2 regions of the Streptomyces sp. NPDC107550 genome follow, and region 1 is predicted to be linked to the other one. Evidence: riboswitches for the same ligand, from Rfam matches in the RefSeq annotation. Region 1 holds a riboswitch; the other holds the start of a gene.

Region 1 (9,809 bases):
GCACGACATCGTGGAGAACTCCCACGCCTCCACCGCGCTCGGCTGGGCCGACGGGCTCGCCAAGGCCCGGCAGGTGCAGGGCGGGCACGGCCACGTCGTCGCGGTCATCGGCGACGGCGCGCTCACCGGCGGCATGGCCTGGGAGGCACTGAACAACATCGCCGCCGCCAAGGACCGCCCGCTGATCATCGTCGTCAACGACAACGAGCGCTCGTACGCGCCCACCATCGGCGGCCTCGCGGACCACCTCGCCACGCTGCGCACCACCGACTCGTACGAGAAGGTGCTCGCCTGGGGCAAGGACGTCCTGCTGCGCACGCCCCTCATCGGGCACACCCTGTACGAGTCGCTGCACGGCGCGAAGAAGGGCTTCAAGGACGCGTTCGCGCCGCAGGGCATGTTCGAGGACCTGGGCCTGAAGTACGTGGGGCCCATCGACGGGCACGACGTGGGTGCCGTCGAGTCGGCGCTGCGCCGCGCCAAGCGCTTCCACGGCCCGGTCCTCGTGCACTGCCTGACCGAGAAGGGGCGCGGCTACGAGCCCGCGCTCGCCGACGAGGCCGACCGCTTCCACACCGTCGGCGTGATGGACCCGCTGACCTGCGAACCGCTCGCGCCCTCCGACGGCCCGTCCTGGACCTCGGTGTTCGGCGAGGAGATCGCCGCGATCGGGCGGGAGCGCGAGGACGTCGTCGCCATCACGGCCGCCATGCTGCACCCGGTGGGACTGACCCGGTTCGCCGAGGAGTTCCCGGGCCGGGTGTGGGACGTGGGCATCGCGGAGCAGCACGCCGCGGTCTCCGCCGCCGGCCTCGCCACCGGCGGACTGCACCCCGTCGTCGCCGTCTACGCCACCTTCCTCAACCGCGCCTTCGACCAACTCCTCATGGACGTCGCCCTGCACCGATGCGGCGTCACCTTCGTCCTCGACCGCGCCGGCGTCACCGGCGTCGACGGCGCCTCGCACAACGGCATGTGGGACATGTCCGTCCTCCAGGTCGTCCCCGGCCTCAGGATCGCCGCGCCGCGCGACGCCGACCAGCTCCGCGCCCAACTGCGCGAGGCCGTCGCCGTGGACGACGCCCCGACCCTGATCCGCTTCCCGAAGGAGGCCGTCGGCGCGCCCGTGCCCGCGATCGACCGCGTCGGCGGCATCGACGTACTGCACCGGGACGAGGACCCGCGCGTCCTGCTCGTCGCGGTCGGCGTCATGGCGCCCGTCTGCCTCCAGGCCGCCGCACTGCTCAAGGAGCGCGGCATCGGCTGCACGGTCGTCGACCCGCGCTGGGTCAAACCCGTCGACCCGGACCTCGCCCCGCTCGCCGCCCGGCACGAACTGGTCGCCGTCGTCGAGGACAACAGCCGCGCGGCGGGCGTCGGTTCGGCCGTCGCGCTCGCCCTCGGCGACGCCGACGTGGACGTGCCCGTACGCCGCTTCGGCATCCCCGAGCAGTTCCTCGCCCACGCCAGACGCGGCGAGGTCCTCGCCGACATCGGCCTGACCCCCGTGGAGATCGCGGGCCGTGTCGCGGAGTCCGTCAGGCCCCAGGAGCGCCAAGCCCGCAAGGAGAACGACGCATGACCAAGGAGTTCGACCTCGGTACGCTGCTCGCCGAGCGCGGCGCCGAACGGTACGAGCTGCACGCCAAGTACCTCAACCACCAGCTCCCGAAGATGCTCCACACCATCGGCTTCGACAAGGTGTACGAGCGTGCCGAGGGCGCGCACTTCTGGGACGCCGAGGGCCACGACTACCTCGACATGCTCGCCGGGTTCGGCGTCATGGGCCTCGGCCGCCACCACCCGGTCGTCCGCAAGGCGCTGCACGACGTGCTCGACGCCTCCCTCGCCGACCTCACCCGCTTCGACTGCCAGCCGCTGCCCGGCCTGCTCGCCGAGAAGCTGATCGCCCACAGCCCGCACCTGGACCGCGTGTTCTTCGGCAACAGCGGCACCGAGGCCGTCGAGACCGCCCTCAAGTTCGCCCGGTACGCCACCGGCAGGCCCCGCGTCCTGTACTGCGCGCACGCCTTCCACGGCCTGACCACCGGCTCCCTGTCGGTCAACGGCGAGGACGGTTTCCGCGACGGGTTCGCCCCGCTGCTGCCGGACACCGCCGTCCCGCTCGGCGATCTCGACGCCCTGGCACGGGAGTTGAAGAAGGGCGACGTCGCCGCCCTGATCGTCGAGCCGATCCAGGGCAAGGGCGTCCACGAGGCGCCGCCCGGCTATCTGCGGGCCGCGCAGGACCTCCTGCACCGGCACAAGGCGCTGCTGATCGCGGACGAGGTGCAGACCGGCCTCGGCCGCACCGGCGACTTCTACGCCTACCAGCACGAGGAGGGCGTCGAGCCGGACCTCGTCTGTGTGGCGAAGGCGCTGTCCGGCGGGTACGTGCCGGTCGGCGCCACGCTCGGCAAGGACTGGATCTTCAAGAAGGTCTACTCCTCGATGGACCGCGTCCTCGTGCACTCGGCCAGCTTCGGCTCCAACGCCCAGGCCATGGCCGCCGGGCTCGCCGTCCTCACGGTCATGGAGGACGACCAGATCGTCGCCAACGCCCGCGCCATGGGCGACCTCCTCAAGTCCCGGCTGAGCGAACTCGTCGACCGGTACGAGCTGTTGAGCGAGATCCGGGGCCGGGGCCTGATGATCGGCATCGAGTTCGGCCGCCCCCGGTCGCTCAAGCTGCGCAGCCGCTGGACCATGCTCCAGGTCGCCCGCAAGGGCCTGTTCGCGCAGATGGTCGTGGTGCCGCTGCTCCAGAAGCACCGAATTCTCACGCAGGTCTCGGGCGACCACCTCGAAGTCATCAAGCTGATCCCGCCGCTCGTGGTCGACGAGAGCGACGTGGACCGCTTCGTGGAGGCGTTCACCGCCGTCATGGACGACGCGCACAGCGGCGGCGGACTGATGTGGGACTTCAGCAAGACGCTGATCAAGCAGGCCGTCGCCAACCGCTGAGGCATCAAGCAGGCCGTCGCCAACCGCTGAGGCTTTTGCCTCACAGGCAAGAAAGTTGCCCCGGAGGCAGGGCTCTGGCTGAATCGACAGTATGAGCCCTGCCCTCCCGGAGGAGGCTCCGGAACCTCCGGAGCTGCCCGCCGTCGCGCCCCAGCTCCGCGCCCTGCGCCGCCGCGCCGCCCTCACCCTGGAGGCCGCCGCCCGCGCCGCCGGTCTGTCGCCGGCCCATCTGTCCCGCCTGGAGACCGGCCAGCGCCAGCCCTCGCTGCCGATGCTGCTCGCGCTCGCCCGTACCTACGGTACGACGGTCTCCGAACTGCTGGGCGAGACCCCCGCCGACCGGGACGCCGTCGTGCGCGCCCGCTCCATGGAGCCCACCGAGGCCGGCGGCTGGACCTACTTCCAGGCCGGCGCCCCCGGCCGCGGCATGCAGGCGCTGCGCGTCCACGTACCCCATGGCTCGCAGGGCGACATCGTGCGCGTCCACCCGGGCGAGGAGTGGCTGTACGTCCTCAAGGGGCGGCTGCGGCTGCGCCTCGGGGACACCGCGTACCGGCTGGACGCGGGGGACAGCGCCCACTTCGACTCGCTCACCCCGCACCGGATCGCCGCGGCGGACCAGGGCGGGGCCGAGCTTCTGTTCGTCCACACGCTGTTGCAGAGCCCGACGGCCGCCCTGTGTCTCGGGCCGGCCGCGGGACCGATCCGAGAGGTCTGACATGAGCGACGCACGGCGGCCCGGTGGCCGCAACATCGAGGACAAGCTGCCGCGCGGTCTGTGGGTGCGGCTCGTCGTCTATGTCTTCGCGGGCCACGCGCTCGCCGCGTTCATCTATCTGCTGTTCACGCTCGGCGGCGGCGAGTAGCCCGCGGGCCGGTCAGTCGAGCAGGCGCTCGCGCAGCCGCTCGCGGGTGGCGGGGGAGAGGCCGAGGCCCTTCTCGAAGTAGGCGTCCGTGCCGCCCCAGGTCTCCTCGATGGTCTCGAACGCGGCCCCGAGGTACTCGGTACGGGCGTCGAACAGGGGGTCGAGCAGCTCCATGACCTCGGGGGAGTGGGCGTCAACGCCGGTGGCACTGCGGCGGATCTTGTAGCGGCGGTGCTTCTCGCTCGACTTCAGGTAGTCCGCCTCGATGGCGTCCCGCTCGACGCCGACCGCGAGCAGCGTCACCGCGATCGAGAGTCCGGCGCGGTCCTTGCCCGCCGCGCAGTGCATCAGCGCCGGGACGCTGTCCTCGGCGAGCGCGTGCAGGACGCGGCTGTGCTCGGCGGTGCGGTGGGCGATCATCGTGCGGTACGAGGTGATCATGCGGTGCGCGGCGCGGCCCTCGGAGAGCAGGGCACGCAGCTGCTCGGTGTCGCCGTCGCGGACCATCTGCCAGAACTCGGCGCCGTCGGCCGGGTCGGACAGCGGCAGGTTCACGTTGCGCACGCCCGGGAGTTCCACGTCGGCGCCTTCGAGGCGCTGGTCGGCGGCGTTGCGGAAGTCGAAGACCGTGTGCAGGCCGAGCCCGGCGAGGAACGCGGCGTCCTCGGGCGTGGCATGCGCGAGATGGCCGCTGCGGAAGAGCACGCCGGGGCGCAGACGCCGGCCGTCCACGGTGGGGAGGCCGCCGACATCGCGGAAGTTGCGCACTCCGGTCAGCTCGGGCTCGGTGGACGGGGCGTGCTGCGTCACGGGGGCTCCTCCCGGTCGGACACCGGCCGGCGCGGCTCGCCGGCGGGCGCGTTGTTGACGATACGACATGGGTTCCCGGGGCAACCATCCGTCTGAAGTGCCCTATTTGCCCTGAACTGTCAGGGAATGTACGGACGTTGTGGGACCCTCGTGAGCAGGCTCATACCCGTGACGGTGTGTGGCGGCGGCCCCGGAATTCGCTGCACTCAATTCCCGGTGATTTCGCGCCGCAAAGCAAAAGCCCTTGACGCAGGGTGACACGGTGAACTCCGTAATGATCAAGAAATGCCCCGGCCTTTCCAATTCCTCGCTTGTGGCCGCTGTCGGCACTCCTTTACGGTCCGAGTCATTCCGGTCGGAACGCCTAGTCCTGCCGCCGCCCGGAACTCCGAACCACGACACCCGTGACGGCAGGAGCGGGGGACCCACAGGCAGTACGCCGCCGGGGAACTCCCCCATGCGGCTAGGGGTGAAGCCGGTTCCACCGCGTGGCACCGGCCGGGCATCTCCAGCCCGAACCCGACAGCTCACCTCGTAGGCGACGGAGAGGAAAACCCGCATGTTCGCACAGGGAAAGCACCGCCGCCCCAAGAACCTCCGTATCGGCCGCGCCGCCGCACTCGCCACCGTCGGCGGTGCCGCGCTCGCGCTGCCCCTGATCGGCGCGACCGGCGCCCAGGCCGCCACCGCCCCGACCTACACGGTCAAGGCCGGTGACACGCTCTCCAAGATCGCCTCGGCGCAGCACGTCGACGGCGGCTGGAAGAAGCTGTACGAGGACAACAAGTCCGTCATCGGCGGCAACGCCGACCTGATCGAGGTCGGCGCCAAGCTCACCCTCGCGGGCGGCGGCGCCGCGCAGACCTCCGCGAACCCGGCGAGCACCCCCGCCAAGCCGGCCGCCTCCACCGGCGGCTTCGTCAAGCCCGTCGACGGCGCCGAGGGCACCCCGTACCACCAGAACGGCCCGATGTGGTCCAGCGGCTACCACACCGGCACCGACTTTGTCGTGCCCACCGGTACGCCCATCAAGGCCGTCGGCCCGGGCACCGTCGTCTCCGCCGGTGACGGCGGCGCGTACGGCAACCAGGTCGTCATCCAGCACGCCGACGGCCACTACTCGCAGTACGCCCACCTGTCCTCCCTCGGCGTCTCCGCCGGACAGAGCGTCAGCGCCGGCCAGCAGATCGGCCTCTCCGGCGCCACCGGCAACGTGACCGGCCCGCACCTGCACTTCGAGATCCGTACGTCCCCGAACTACGGCTCCGACGTCGACCCGGTCGCGTACCTGCGCGCCCACGGCGTCTCGCTCTGACGCCCGCTCCCGCGCGACACGCGTGATCCACTCGGCACCCCGGGATATTCCCGGGGTGCCGAGTGGGTTAAATCACCCCACGTCAACCCCTACCTACGATGGCGTAGGTCACAGGCCAGGGTGAAAGATGTGTGGTCGTGGCAAACGAATCGAGATCATTCAGCGGGCGCACGATTCGGTCCTACGCGGCGGTGGGGGACAGCTTCACCGAAGGCGTCGGGGACCCCGGGCCGGACGGCACCTTCGTGGGCTGGGCCGACCGGCTGGCCGTCCTCCTGGACGACCGCGCGCCCGAGGACACCTTCCAGTACGCGAACCTCGCGGTGCGCGGCAAGCTCCTCGACCAGATCGTCGAGGACCAGCTCCCGCGCGCCATGGAACTCGCCCCCGACCTCGTGACCCTGGTCGCGGGCGGCAACGACATCATCCGGCCCGGCACCGACCCCGACGACGTCGCCGAGCGGTTCGAGAAGGCCGTCGCGCGGCTCAGCGAGGCCGCCGGGACCGTCATGGTCGCCACCGGCTTCGACACGCGGGACGTCGCCGTCCTCAAGCACCTGCGCGGCAAGATCGCCACGTACAACATGCATGTGCGCGCCATCGCCGACCGCTACGGCTGCCCCGTCCTCGACCTGTGGTCGCTGCGCTCCGTGCAGGACCGGCGGGCCTGGGACGACGACCGCCTCCACCTCTCGCCCGAGGGGCACACCCGGGTCGCCCTGCGCGCCGCCCAGGCCCTCGGCCTCGACGTCCCCGCCGACCCGGAGCAGCCCTGGCCGGCGCTGCCGCCGCGCGGCACGTTCGAGGTGCGGCGGGACGACATCCACTGGGCCCGCGAGTTCCTCGTCCCGTGGATCGGCCGCCGTCTGCGGGGCGAGTCCTCCGGCGACCGCGTCCAGGCCAAGGGCTTCCGCGACCCCCACACCATCAAGGCCCACCTCCAGGCGGTCTCCTGACGCCATGGCCGACGGGCGTCGCGCTGCGCGGGCGTACGGGGTGGGGCGGGGGCCCGGGGTTCTTCGGCGGGGCTCGGGGTTCTTCGGGGTGCCGGGCCCGCAACTCCCGCGCGGCAGCGAAGGCCCCGGCGCCCCGCCGGGCCGTAACCGCCCCGCGCTCCGGCATCCGCCCCCGGCGAACCGGCCGCGCCGGAAAACGCCGCACCCGCAACACCGGTCCGGGGTCGAACGCCCCGGCGCTCCGGCCGCGCCACAACCGGCCCGCGCTCCGGCATCCGCCCCGGGACGGCTGCTGGCCCGCGTCCAAAACCTGGCTCCCGGGACGGCTAGCGGCCCGCGCCCCAACACCCCGCCCCCGTAACGCCTACCGGCCCGGCGTCGTCAAGTCCGTCCGCTCAAGCCCCAGTTCCCGCGCCAGCGCCTCGTCCACCCACTCCTGGGTGCGGGCGCGGGAGACCGCGCCGGGGTAGGCCGTCATCTGGACGGCGAGGCCGTCGAGGAGGGCGGTGAGGCGCAGCGCCGACGCCGCCGGATCGGGGCACGTGAACTCACCCGCCGCGACCCCCTCGGCGATGACCTCCGCGAGCGCGGCCTTCCAGCGCCGGTCGAGGCCGCTCGCCACCTCCCGCAGCGCGGGCTCCCGCAGGGACGCCGCCCAGCCCTCGATCCACAGGCGCCACCCCTTCGCCTGCCCCGTCGGCGCATACCACCGCACCGCCGCCCGCAGCCGCTTCAGCGCGCTCGTGCGCCGCCCGACCACCTTGGTCAGACGGGCCAGATCGCCCTCCGCCGCGTACGCGAAAGCCGCCGCCACCAGCTTCTCCTTCGTGGAGAAGTGGTACAGCACCAGCGCATTGCTCACGCCGAGCGCCGCGGCCACGTCGGCGATGCGCACGGCCGCCACCCCGCGCGCCTCGATCTGCTCGATGGCGGCCTTGAGCAGCTCCTCACGCCGCTCGGCCACGCTCAACCGGACTCTGGTCACGCGGTAACCCTAAGTGCTCGCACTGACAGCCGGCCTCCCGGCGCCCCGGACACCGCTTCGTGCAGGAGGCTTGACACCCTCTCGTGACGCGCGCCACAGTCCCGACTGTATCCCCCGCTACTGACTGTCCATTCAGTCAATAGCGGGCTCCCGTCGGAGCAGTCCTGTCGTCGCCAGGAGCATCCCGTGACCCAAGCGCCGCCGCACTCCTCGTCCCCGTCCCCGTCCGCCCCGGGCGCTCCCGGCGGCCCGGACCTCTCGGAAGGCTGGAGCGAACAACGCTCCCGGCTCCGGAAGGACCTGCGTCGCCTGGACGTCCTGTTCTTCCTCATCTGCACCCTCGTCGGCCTCGACACCATCGGCTCGGTCGCGGCCCAGGGCCCCGAGGGACTGACCTGGATGGCCGTCCTCGCCCTCGTGTTCTTCCTGCCGTACGGCCTGCTCGTCGCCGAACTCGGCGCCGCCTTCCCCGTACAGGGCGGCCCCTACGTGTGGACGCGGCTCGCCTTCGGGCGGCTCGTCGCGGGCGTCAACCAGCTCCTGTACTGGATCTCCAACCCCGTCTGGGTGGGCGGCAGCCTGTGCATCATCGCCCTCACCACCTGGGAGGAGTTCTTCACCCCGCTGCCCGGCGCCTGGAAGTACGTCGCCGGGCTTGTGTTCATCTGGGGCGGCGCGCTCGCCGTCGTGCAGTCCGTGCGCGTCGGCAAGTGGGTGCCCATCACCGGCGCCGTCGCCCGCGTCGTCCTGCTCGGCTTCTTCCTCGTCTCCGTCATCGTCTACGCGGCCGAGAACGGCGTGCACGCCCTTCCCGCCGACGAGTTCGCGCCCACGTACACGGGATTCATCGCGCTCGTCCCCGTCCTGATCTTCAACTATGTCGGCTTCGAACTGCCCAGCTCCGCCGCCGAGGAGATGCGCAACCCGCGCCGCGACATCCCCCTGTCGATCCTGCGCTCCGGTCTCGCCGCCGTGCTGCTGTACGGCGGCCCGATCCTCGGCATCCTGTTCGTCCTGCCGGCCAAGGAGATCGGCAGCCTCGGCGGCTTCATCGACGCCTGCAAGGCCGTCTTCACCGTCTACGGGGGTTCCATCGCCGCCGACGGCACGGTCACCCTCACCGGCCTCGGCTCCGTGTGCGGCGGGATCGCCGCCGCAGGACTCATCCTCGGCCTGCTCACCTCGGGCGTCACCTGGGCGATGGGCGCGCACCGGGCCCAGGGCGTGGCCTGCGCGGACGGCGCGGGACCGGCCTGGCTCGGCCACATCTCCGCCAAGCACGGCACCCCGGTCCGCGTGAACCTGCTCTCCGCCGTCCTCGCCTCGGTCCTCCTCGTCGTCGCCCTCAACCTCACCGGCGGCAACGGCGAGAAGTACTTCGCCGCCGGGCTCGGCCTGACCATCTGCACGACGTTCATCTCGTACGTCATCACGTTCCCGAGCCTCGCCGTGCTGCGCCGCAAATACCCCGACCAGCCGCGCCCCTACGCCGTGCCGGGGGGACGCGCGGGCGCGCGCGTGGTGAGCGGTCTCGCCACCGGGTTCGTCGCGTTCACGGTCGTCGTGCTGATCTGGCCCGGGTTCGGCGTCGGCTGGTTCGGCACGGCCGGCAGCGCGGCCGACTCGCTGCCCGCCTCCTTCGCGGGCCAGCGCCTCGCCTACACGCTCAGCCAGGTCGTTCCGCTCGCCCTGTTCGTCGCTCTCGGCGCGGTCTTCTACGCGTGCGGGGCGCGCACCCGGCGCCGGGAGAGCGGACCCGGCGCCGCAGCGGCGTCGCTCAGCGCGCCAGCACCCCGTGCGCGTCCAGGGCGAGCGCCCCGCCCGGATGCACCAGCAGGGGATTGACCTCGAGCTCCGCCAGTTCGGGGTGGTCGACGGCGGCCTGTGCGACGGCGCACACGGCCGCCGCGGCC
Region 2 (9,809 bases), on a different contig from region 1:
TCGGCGCCTGCGCGGAGCCTTCGGGGGCGGGGGCGTCCGGGGCCGGGCGGGCGTCGGAGCGGGAGGCGCGGTCCGCGCCCGCCGGGTCGGTGACGCGGGCGCGGTCGGCGGGGGAGAGCCGGGCCAGCAGCCGCCTGGCCTCCGTGAGCTTGCCCGTGACGGTCTTCTTCTGGCGGCTCAACTCGGCCTGCCGCGACCGCAGTTCGCGTAAGTGCCCGTCGGCCTGGGAGCGGAGCTGGTCGATCTCGCGCAGCCCGGCGCGGACCCGGGCGAGCGTCACGGCCTGCCGGGCGCCGACGCGGTCGGCGAGCGCCGCCTGGTCGAGGTACTGGTCGGGGCGCGCGGACAGCAGCAGGCGCACGGTGGGGTCGACGCCGCCGGTGCGGTACTGGGCGGCGGCGACCGCGCCGAGCCGCTCGCGCTGGGCGGTGAGGGCGTCCATCCGCCGGGACGCCTCGTCGCGCAGCCTGTTCACCGCGGTGCGCGCCTTGTCGGCCCGCTCCTTGGCCCCGTCGTACTTCTCGGTGGCGACCTCCGCCTGCTGGTAGAGCCGGTCGACCCGGGCCTTGACCTCGGCGGGGGTGAGGTGCGGCTCCGCGTGCGCCGCGCCGCCGCCGACGGTGGTGGCGGTCGCCGCCGAGGCCAGCGCGAGGGTGGCCGCGGTGCGGGCGGTCTGCCCGCCGAGTGAACGTCCTCGGGGCTTGCGATGCGCTGCCGGCATCAAGCGCCACGTCCTTCCGGTCGCTCGGTCCGCCGCGTGGGGGGCGCGGCGGCCGCCTTACGCGTCCGGCGGCGGCCCGCACAGGGGGAGCGGACCGCCGCCGGACCTTTCTCGGCGGTGGCGACCGACTGCCGTCCTGAGCCGGACGGCGGTGGGGAGCCGGTCACCTGGGCATGGACGCTAAACCTCGGCGTAACGGGTTGATGACGGATTGTTCGCAACTGATCTGTTTGTTACGGGTTGTGGCGTGAGGCGACCGTCACGTGTTCACGGGGGATCGGTGACGGCGGCCGATGAGCGCCCGGCTACGCTCACGAGCATGGACGTACTCATCCACCTCTTCGTCGGTCTGCACATCATCGGCATCGCCGCGCTCCTCGGCGGCTTCCTCGCGCAGATGTCGGCGATCGGGAAGGGGACCGCCCGGTTCACCAAGGGCATGCTGCACGGCGCCCTGACGATGCTCGTGACCGGCGTCGCCCTCGTGGGGCTCAACGAGGCGCAGGGCGCCACCCTGAACAACGTCAAGATCGGCGTGAAGCTCGCCGTCCTCGTCGTGATCCTCGGCATCGTCTACGTCAAGCGCGACGAGGAGACCGCCGAGAAGGGCCTGTTCGCGGCGGTCGGCGGCCTGACCATGCTGAACATCTTCATCGCCGTGCTCTGGACCTGACCGGCCCGCCGGCCCCGTACACGAACGAAGGCCCGGACCGCGCAGGTCCGGGCCTTCGGTCGTGCGCCGCGTCAGGCGGGCCGCACCACGCTGTGGATCGCGGACGTGCCGTCGTAGTAGATCGACTCCTCGCGCACGTACGCGCCCGGCTTCGGCGCGTGGATCATCATGCCGTCGCCCAGGTACAGGCCGACGTGGCTGATGTCGTCGTAGAAGAAGACGAGGTCACCCGGCTGGATCGAGGACAGCGGGACCGTCGTGCCCACCTTGACCTGGTCCCAGGTCGTGCGCGGCAGCGTGATCCCGGCGGCCTTCCACGCCGCCTGCGTCAGCCCCGAGCAGTCGTACGAGCCGGGCCCGGTCGCGCCCCACACGTACGGCTTGCCTATCTGGTTCTTGGCGAACGCCAGCGCCTGCGCCGCCTTCGCCGCGTACCCCGACGACGAGCCCGTCCCGGCCCCGGAACCCGTGCCCGCGCCGGAACCCGAGCCCGTGCCCGAGCCGCCCGAGCCCTGCCGGCCGGCCTGCTCCTCCGCCTTGCGCCGGGCCGCGTCCTCCTTCGCCTTCTGCCGCGCCGCCAGCTCGGCGGCCTTCTTGCGGGCCGCCTCCTCCTTGCGCTTCTCGATCGCCGCGAGCCGCGCCTTCTCCTGCGCGGTCAGGCGGGAGAGCAACTGCCGGGCGTCCGCGAGCTTGCCCTGCACGTCCTGCTTCGACGTCTTCAGATCGGTCTGCGACGAGGTGAGCTGCTGAAGGTTCTCCTGCGCCTCCGTCCGCTTCTTCGCGGTCTGCCGCTGCTGCTCCTGGAAGTCGTCGACCGCCTTCTTCTGGCGGGACGTCATCCGGCGCATGAGCTGGTCCTGCGCGAAGTAGTCCTCGGGGTTGTCCGCGAGGAGCATCGTCGCCGTGTCGCTCACCCCGCCGTCGCGGTACTGCTCGGCGGCGAACCGGCCCAGCTCCATACGGGCCGCGTTCATCCGGTCCGTGCGCCGCGCGATGTCGTCGAGGAGCTTGTCGACCTGCTTCTTCTTCCGCGCGGTCTGCTCCTTGGCCGCGTTGAACTTCTGCGTGGCGACCTCGGCCTGGCGGTAGAGCGAGTCGACCTTCTTCTGCACTTCTTCGAGGCTCGGCCGCCGCGGCTGCTCCGGCGCGGCCTGCGCCGTCTGCGACAACAGCGCCACCGAGGTGAGCGCGGCGGTGGTGATACCGACAGCGGGGGTCGTACGAAGACCACCGGTCATCCGGGACCGCGTACGCGGCTTGCGGTGCGACGCCACTTCTGGCGACTCCTTCCGTGGTCCGCCTACCGGGTTAGCTGTCGGGTTCGGGCTACGGAAGGTGCCCTACGGCGTGGGGCCCGCTGATGCCGGGCCGTGAGCCGACTCACCCCAAGGTCGGTGGGTCCCCGGTTCCCCGCCTCACGGCGTACGGGACTCGGCGGGGGCCGCTCGCTCGCCGCGACGTCCGCGGGCGGGGGGACGGGCGGCCCGCGCAGCACCGTAGCCAACTCGTGTTGCTGCTGTGAAGGTTGATGTGCGATATGCCCGATACATTTTCGTGACCTCGGGTACGCGTGCGGGTTCGGCGCCCGTTCTCTCACGCAGGGTGCCAGAGCGGGCGCGTACGGTCAGTGCCGCGCGCCCGGGGCGTGTGCTGTGCCGTATCGCAAAGGCGGGGGCGGGGTGTCAGTGGGTCCGCCTAGACTCGTAGAGCGATGAGCAGCCTCTTTGACGACCACTTCCTGGCCAGCCTCCAGAGCGGAGCGGAAGCACCCCCGCCGCCGCCCGAGGACGAGCACGAGGGCCCCGGCGCCGAGCCGATCCCCGACGACCTGTTCGGCGGGAAGTTCGACGTGCCCCCGGCCAGGGACGCCCACTACCGTGACGGCGCGCCCCGCCCGGTCCTCGACCCCGCGGCCCTCCTGGAAGGGCTGAACGAGAACCAGCGGGCGGCCGTGGTGCACGGCGGCTCCCCCCTGCTCATCGTCGCCGGCGCGGGCTCCGGCAAGACCCGCGTCCTCACCCACCGCATCGCGTACCTGCTCGCCGCGCGCGGGGTCCACCCCGGCCAGATCCTCGCCATCACCTTCACGAACAAGGCCGCGGGCGAGATGAAGGAGCGCGTCGAGTCCCTGGTCGGCCCGCGCGCCCACGCCATGTGGGTCTCCACCTTCCACAGCGCGTGCGTGCGCATCCTGCGCCGCGAGTCGAAGAAGCTCGGCTTCACCTCGTCGTTCTCGATCTACGACGCCGCCGACAGCAAGCGGCTCATGGCCCTGGTCTGCCGCGACCTGGACCTGGACCCGAAGAAGTTCCCGCCTAAGTCCTTCAGCGCCAAGATCAGCAACTTGAAGAACGAGCTGATCGACGAGGAGGACTTCGCCGCCACCGCCGCCGACGGTTTTGAGAAGACCCTCGCCCAGGCGTACGCGATGTACCAGTCCCGGCTGCGCGAGGCCAACGCGCTGGACTTCGACGACCTGATCATGACCACGGTCAACCTGCTGCGCGCCTTCCCGGACGTCGCCGAGCACTACCGCCGCCGCTTCCGGCACGTCCTCGTCGACGAGTACCAGGACACCAACCACGCCCAGTACGCCCTGGTCAGGGAGCTGGTCGGGACCGGCGCCGCGCATGACGCCGACGTGGACGCGGGCCTCGACACCCCGCCCGGCACGGACGACCCGGGCCCCGCCGAGCTGTGCGTCGTCGGTGACGCGGACCAGTCGATCTACGCGTTCCGCGGCGCCACCATCCGCAACATCCTCGACTTCGAGGAGGACTACCCCGACGCCACGACGATCCTCCTGGAACAGAACTACCGCTCCACCCAGACCATCCTCACCGCGGCCAACGCGGTCATCGAGCGCAACGAGTCGCGCCGCCCGAAGAACCTGTGGACCAACGCGGGCGCGGGCGCCCAGATCACCGGCTACGTCGCGGACACCGAGCACGACGAGGCCCAGTTCGTCGCCGACGAGATCGACCGGCTCACCGACGCGGGCGAGGCCAAGGCCGGCGACGTCGCCGTCTTCTACCGGACCAACGCGCAGTCCCGCGTCTTCGAAGAGGTCTTCATCCGCGTCGGCCTGCCCTACAAGGTCGTCGGCGGCGTCCGCTTCTACGAGCGCAAGGAGGTCAGGGACGTCCTCGCCTATCTGCGTGTCCTGTCCAACCCCGAGGACACCGTCCCGCTGCGCCGCATCCTCAACGTGCCCAAGCGCGGCATCGGCGACCGCGCCGAAGCGATGATCGACGCGCTCTCCTCCCGCGAGAAGATCAGCTTCGCGCAGGCGCTGCGCCGCGTCGACGAGGCGTACGGCATGGCCGCCCGCTCGACGAACGCGGTGAAGCGGTTCAACACGCTGATGGAGGACCTGCGCACGATCGTCGAGTCCGGCGCGGGCCCCGCGACCGTCCTCGAAGCGGTCCTGGAGCGCACGGGCTACCTCGCCGAACTCCAGTCCTCGACCGACCCGCAGGACGAGACCCGCATCGAAAACCTTCAGGAACTCGCCGCCGTGGCCCTGGAGTTCGAGCAGGAGAACGCGGCGGCGGCTTCGGCAGCGGCAGCGGAGGAAGGTGCCGAGGGCGCGGACGCGGGCGGGGGCGCCGGCGGGGGGACCCTGTCGGACTTCCTGGAGCGGGTCGCGCTCGTCGCGGACTCCGACCAGATCCCCGACGAGGAGGACGACGGCAGCGGCGTCATCACCCTGATGACCCTGCACACCGCCAAGGGCCTGGAGTTCCCGGTCGTCTTCCTCACCGGCATGGAGGACGGCGTCTTCCCGCACATGCGCTCCCTCGGCCAGACCAAGGAGCTGGAGGAGGAGCGCCGGCTCGCCTACGTCGGCATCACGCGCGCCCGTGAGCGGCTGTATCTGACGCGGTCCTCGATGCGCAGCGCGTGGGGGCAGCCGTCGTACAACCCGCCGTCGCGGTTCCTGGAGGAGATCCCGGAGAAGCACCTGGAGTGGAAGCGGACCGGACCTTCGACGCCGGCCGTCTCCACGAAGAACCTCGGCGGGGGCATCGCGGCCTCGCTGTCGTCGTCCCGGTCGCGCTCGACGCCGGCGTTCGCCACGCGCCGGGCGAGCGAGAAGCCGGTCGTGGCGCTGGCGGTCGGGGACCGGGTGACGCACGATCAGTTCGGGCTCGGCACGGTGGTCGGGGTCAGCGGGTCCGGGTCCAACGCGGAGGCGACGATCGATTTCGGCGACCCGAAGCCGAAGCGGTTGCTTTTGCGGTACGCGCCGGTAGAAAAGCTCTAGGGCTGCCCCCTGAGGCTGGCCTCCACCTGCGGCCCGGTGGGTGGCTGGTCGCGCAGTTCCCCGCGCCCCTGGGGAGTTCTCCGGTCGAGGCCCGCTGTCCTGAACGTTGCGCAGTTCCCCGCGCCCCTCAGGAGCGGGGCTTCGCCCCAGCTCCCCAGGGGGGGAGGTGGCGACGTAGTCGCCCCTCCAGGGGCGCGGGGAACTGCGCGATCAGCCACGACGAAAGCTGAGGATCAAGACCACGGGCTGGCCCACCTGCCTAGGGGCGCGGGGAACTGCGCGACCAGCCACGACGAATGTCGAGGATCCCCACCGGCAGAGCCACCCACTCACCCAGGGGCGCGGGGAACTGCGCGCCCAGCCACGACGAGAGTCGAGGATCCCCACCTGCCGGAGCCACCCACTCACCCAGGGGCGCGGGGAACTGCGCGAGCGACCACGACGTACCGTCAGACGAATCCCGCCCCGCTCAGCCGCCGGCGATCACGTCGGGTCGAGCCCGTGACTCCGCAACCACGGCAGAGGGTCAACCGCCGCCCCGCCCCCAGGATGCACCTCGAAATGCAGGTGCGGCCCCGTCGAATTACCCGAATCCCCGGACGTGGCGATGACGTCCCCCGCCTTCACCGGCCCGTTCAACACGGTGTGCCGGGACAGATGGCAGTACCAGGTCTCCGTACCGTCCTTCGCGGTGACGATCGCCATGTTCCCGTACGCGCTGTTGAACTGCGTCCGCACCGTCCCGTCCGTCGCGGCCATCACCGGCGCGTACGTCACGGGGAAGTCGATACCGGTGTGCGACGACATCCAGTTGATGCCGGCCTGCCCGAAGTACGCGCTGAGCCCGCGCTGCTTGACCGGCAGCGCGAACTTCGGCCGCATCGCCTCCTTGCGCGCGGCCTCGGCGGCGGCCCTCTTGCGGTCGGCCTCCTGCTTGGCACGCAGGTCGATGCGCTCCTGCGTACGGCTGGCGCGGTCCGCGAAGTCACCCGCGTCGGCCGACAGGCCCCGCAACTGCGTGTCCAGCTTGTTGTTGGCGACGGCCGGCTTCACCGCGGGGACGTCCGCCGCGGCGGCGGTGGTCTGCGTGTCCTTGCCGTCGTCGCCGCCCATCACGGACGCGGCGGCGGCCCCGGCGACCCCCACGACACACACGGAGGGCACGGCCACCGTGAGCAGCGCGGAACGCTTCGACGGCGTACGGCGACGCGTACGGGCGGAACGGTCGGCGCGGCCGGGACGGGGGGCGCGCGCCGGAGTGGGAGCGGCGGGCGCCGGCTCGGGGTCCTCGTCGGGGGCCAGGTCCAGTTCCAGGGCCTGGGTGTCGTGCGGGAGTGCCTGGTCGAGGGGGCTGTACTGGTCCGGCACCTGCTCGTGGACGGTGGTGGCCTCGGCCTCGGGCTGCTCGGCGGGCGCCGGCTGGTCGGCGGGCGCGGAGTTCCAGGCGGTGGCGTCGTACGCGCCCGTGTCGTAGACGGCCGTCCCGAAGGGGGAGGCGAAGGTCTGCGTGGCCTGCGCGGTGTCGCCCCACTGCCCGGTGTCCCACTGCCCGGTGTGCTGCTGCGTGCCGTACGCGGTGTCGGGCGCGGCCCAGATGGCGGTGGTGTCGTACGAGCCCGTGTCGTAGGTGCCCGTCGCGTACGGGTCCGCGTACGTCTGCGCCTGCTGCTGCGGAAGCGGGCTTCCGGCGGCGGCGTACCACTGGCCTGTGTCGTAGGAACCGGTGTCGTAGGAAGCCGTGGCGTAGGTACCGGTGTCGTACGTACCGGAGTTGTACGTGCCGGTGTCGTACGTGCTCGGGGTGTACGCGTTCGGGGCGTCATAAGTCGCCGCGTCGTGGGTACCAGGGTGGGTACCGGAGGCGTACGGAGCGTCGCCCGGCAGGTCACCGAAGAGTGGATCGGTGGCGAAGCTGGTCGTGGAGTGCCCGCCGTACGCCGCGTCGTACGCGGGCGCCGACGGATGACGGTCGTTCACCAACTTCTCTTTCGCCTCGACAACAGGGGCTGCCAGAGCAGTGCGGTGACTGTACCCGGCGGTATGAGCGCACGACAATCTTCGTCGGCGTCCCTCACCCCCGGAATCGGGCGAACTCCCGCCTTCAGGCGGTCCACGTGCAGAGCTTTTGGCGCTGAGTTCGAGATGCGTTCGACGCGCGGCGACCGGTTTTCGCGCATGACGGGCCGGGCGGGTCGGGTCGGAGTGGGGGGGCTGGGTCGGGGTCAGGCCACGGTCAGGCCGGCGCGGGCGAGATCCGTCGCGGGTTCCTGGTCGAGCGCGTCGCGCACGGCGGTCGCCACGGCCGGGTGCACGGGCAGCGCCAGATGCCCGACACCGGTGACCCGCACGTTCCGCGCGAGCAGATCGGGGTGGTCCACGCACGCCGTCTCCAGCGGCACCATCACCTGATCGAGGTCGCTCCAGAAACTCACCACCTGCGTACGGCACCCCGGCGCGGGCGCCCGCAACTCCTCGACGAGCGACGAACCCGGCCGCATCTGCCGCACGATCGGATGCGCGTCCGCGAGCCGCGCGACCCGGGTGCCGCCGTGCGGGGTGCCGAGCGTCACGAGCGTACGGACGTACTGGTCGCCGCCCATGCGCTGCACGTAATAGCGGGCGATCAGGCCGCCCAGGCTGTGGCCCACGATGTCGATCCGGTCCCGCCCGGTGCGCTCCCTCATCTCGTCGACATGCCGGGCGAGCAACGCGGCGGCGGTACGGATGTCGCAGGTCAGCGGCGAGTAGTTGAGCGACGACACCTGCGTCCGGCCGTGCTGCGCCAGCGAACGCCGCAGCAGCACGAACACCGAGCGGTTGTCGATGAATCCGTGCAGGAGGAGGACGGGGGTGGGGGCCGGCGCGGGGATCGCGGGCGGGGGCGGGCGGTCCGGGTCCGGGTTCGGGCGTCGGTCCGGGCTCGGGTCCGGGCGCTCGGGGAGGATGCCTGAGGGGTAGAGGAGGAGATGGCCGGTGAGGATCGCCAGCTCCAGCGCGGTCGCCTTCACCAGCGCGACGGAAAGGCCGCTGAGGCCGGTGAAGCTGGTGAGGCCGGAGAGACCGGTGAGTCTCGGGGGTATCAGGTGAAGGAGCGGGCGAAAGGGCAGGAAACTCGTGACCTTCATCGGTCGACCTCCCGTCGGCGCACGCCCTCGCGCGCCCGCCCCCGGTGCGGTCGTCCTCCGGCCCGGACGGGCGCGGCGCTCAGCGAACGTGTCCCACGTGTGATTTCCCCCTCCCTGCACACCGCGAAACGGCTGCTTGCGGGATGCTGGCGATAACGTTCGTTCACTTCGGGTATCCGCTCCCGGGGAGCAGTCACTTCATGGAGGCAGTGATGGGTGTGGCAGCCGGTCCGATCCGCGTGGTCGTCGCCAAGCCGGGACTCGACGGCCACGATCGCGGGGCCAAGGTGATCGCGCGTGCGCTGCGTGACGCCGGCATGGAGGTCATCTACACGGGCCTGCACCAGACGCCCGAGCAGATCGTGGACACCGCCATCCAGGAGGACGCCGACGCGATCGGGCTGTCCATCTTGTCCGGCGCGCACAACACGCTGTTCGCCCGTGTCATCGAACTTCTCGCTGAGCGCGACGCGGCGGACATCAAGGTGTTCGGGGGCGGGATCATCCCCGAGGGGGACATCGCGCCGCTGAAGGAGAAGGGGGTCGCGGAGATCTTCACGCCCGGGGCGACCACGGCGTCCATCGTGGAGTGGGTCCGAGCGAACGTCACCCAGCCGGCCTCCACGTAGCCCCTCCGGGGGTTGGCCGGCCCTTGCCCCTCGGCGCCCTCCTCTCACCTGCGGGCCGGTGGGGGCTGGTCGCGCAGTTCCCCGCGCCCCTGAGGGAGCGGGGCTCCGCCCCAGCTCCCCAGGGGAGGAGGCGGCGACGAAATCGCCCCTCCGGCTCCCTCCGGGGGAGGGTGCGACGAAGTCGCCCCGACAGGGGCGCGGGGAACTGCGCGACCAGCCACGATGAACCGGCAGGTGACAACCCACGGGCAGGCCCACTACCTGAGGGGCGCGGGGAACTGCGCGCTCAGCCACGACGAAGTCGAGGACAGAGAACTCGGCCGAAGGGGCACTTCCTCAGGGGCGCGGGGAACTGCGCAACCCGAGTCACAACGGGCCTCCGCCGGATGACTCC

The links. Region 1 has a riboswitch for cyclic di-AMP ahead of ACZ7LY_RS31760 (M23 family metallopeptidase). Riboswitches for the same ligand answer to the same signal wherever they lie in the genome.
Region 2: it holds a riboswitch for cyclic di-AMP, as region 1 does, so the genes downstream of both, ACZ7LY_RS28135 (C40 family peptidase) here and ACZ7LY_RS31760 (M23 family metallopeptidase) in region 1, are expected to answer to the same signal.

What each region holds. Positions count from the first base shown of each region.
Region 1 covers NZ_JBVKBC010000041.1:44,332-54,140, reverse strand. The annotation lists gene dxs (1-deoxy-D-xylulose-5-phosphate synthase) at 1-1,582, shown strand, start outside; gene ACZ7LY_RS31780 (aspartate aminotransferase family protein) at 1,579-2,964, shown strand; gene ACZ7LY_RS31775 (helix-turn-helix domain-containing protein) at 3,056-3,682, shown strand; gene ACZ7LY_RS31770 (DUF6126 family protein) at 3,684-3,830, shown strand; gene ACZ7LY_RS31765 (tyrosine-protein phosphatase) at 3,843-4,640, opposite strand; cyclic di-AMP (ydaO/yuaA leader) riboswitch at 5,024-5,194, shown strand; gene ACZ7LY_RS31760 (M23 family metallopeptidase) at 5,200-5,955, shown strand; gene ACZ7LY_RS31755 (SGNH/GDSL hydrolase family protein) at 6,093-6,911, shown strand; gene ACZ7LY_RS31750 (TetR/AcrR family transcriptional regulator) at 7,276-7,896, opposite strand; gene ACZ7LY_RS31745 (APC family permease) at 8,083-9,741, shown strand; gene ACZ7LY_RS31740 (acetate--CoA ligase family protein) at 9,674-9,809, opposite strand, start outside.
Region 2 covers NZ_JBVKBC010000029.1:57,875-67,683, forward strand. The annotation lists gene ACZ7LY_RS28125 (C40 family peptidase) at 1-721, opposite strand, end outside; gene ACZ7LY_RS28130 (hypothetical protein) at 1,041-1,394, shown strand; gene ACZ7LY_RS28135 (C40 family peptidase) at 1,466-2,668, opposite strand; cyclic di-AMP (ydaO/yuaA leader) riboswitch at 2,677-2,841, opposite strand; gene pcrA (DNA helicase PcrA) at 3,106-5,661, shown strand; gene ACZ7LY_RS28145 (M23 family metallopeptidase) at 6,145-7,638, opposite strand; gene ACZ7LY_RS28150 (lipase family alpha/beta hydrolase) at 7,884-8,786, opposite strand; gene ACZ7LY_RS28155 (cobalamin B12-binding domain-containing protein) at 8,999-9,415, shown strand.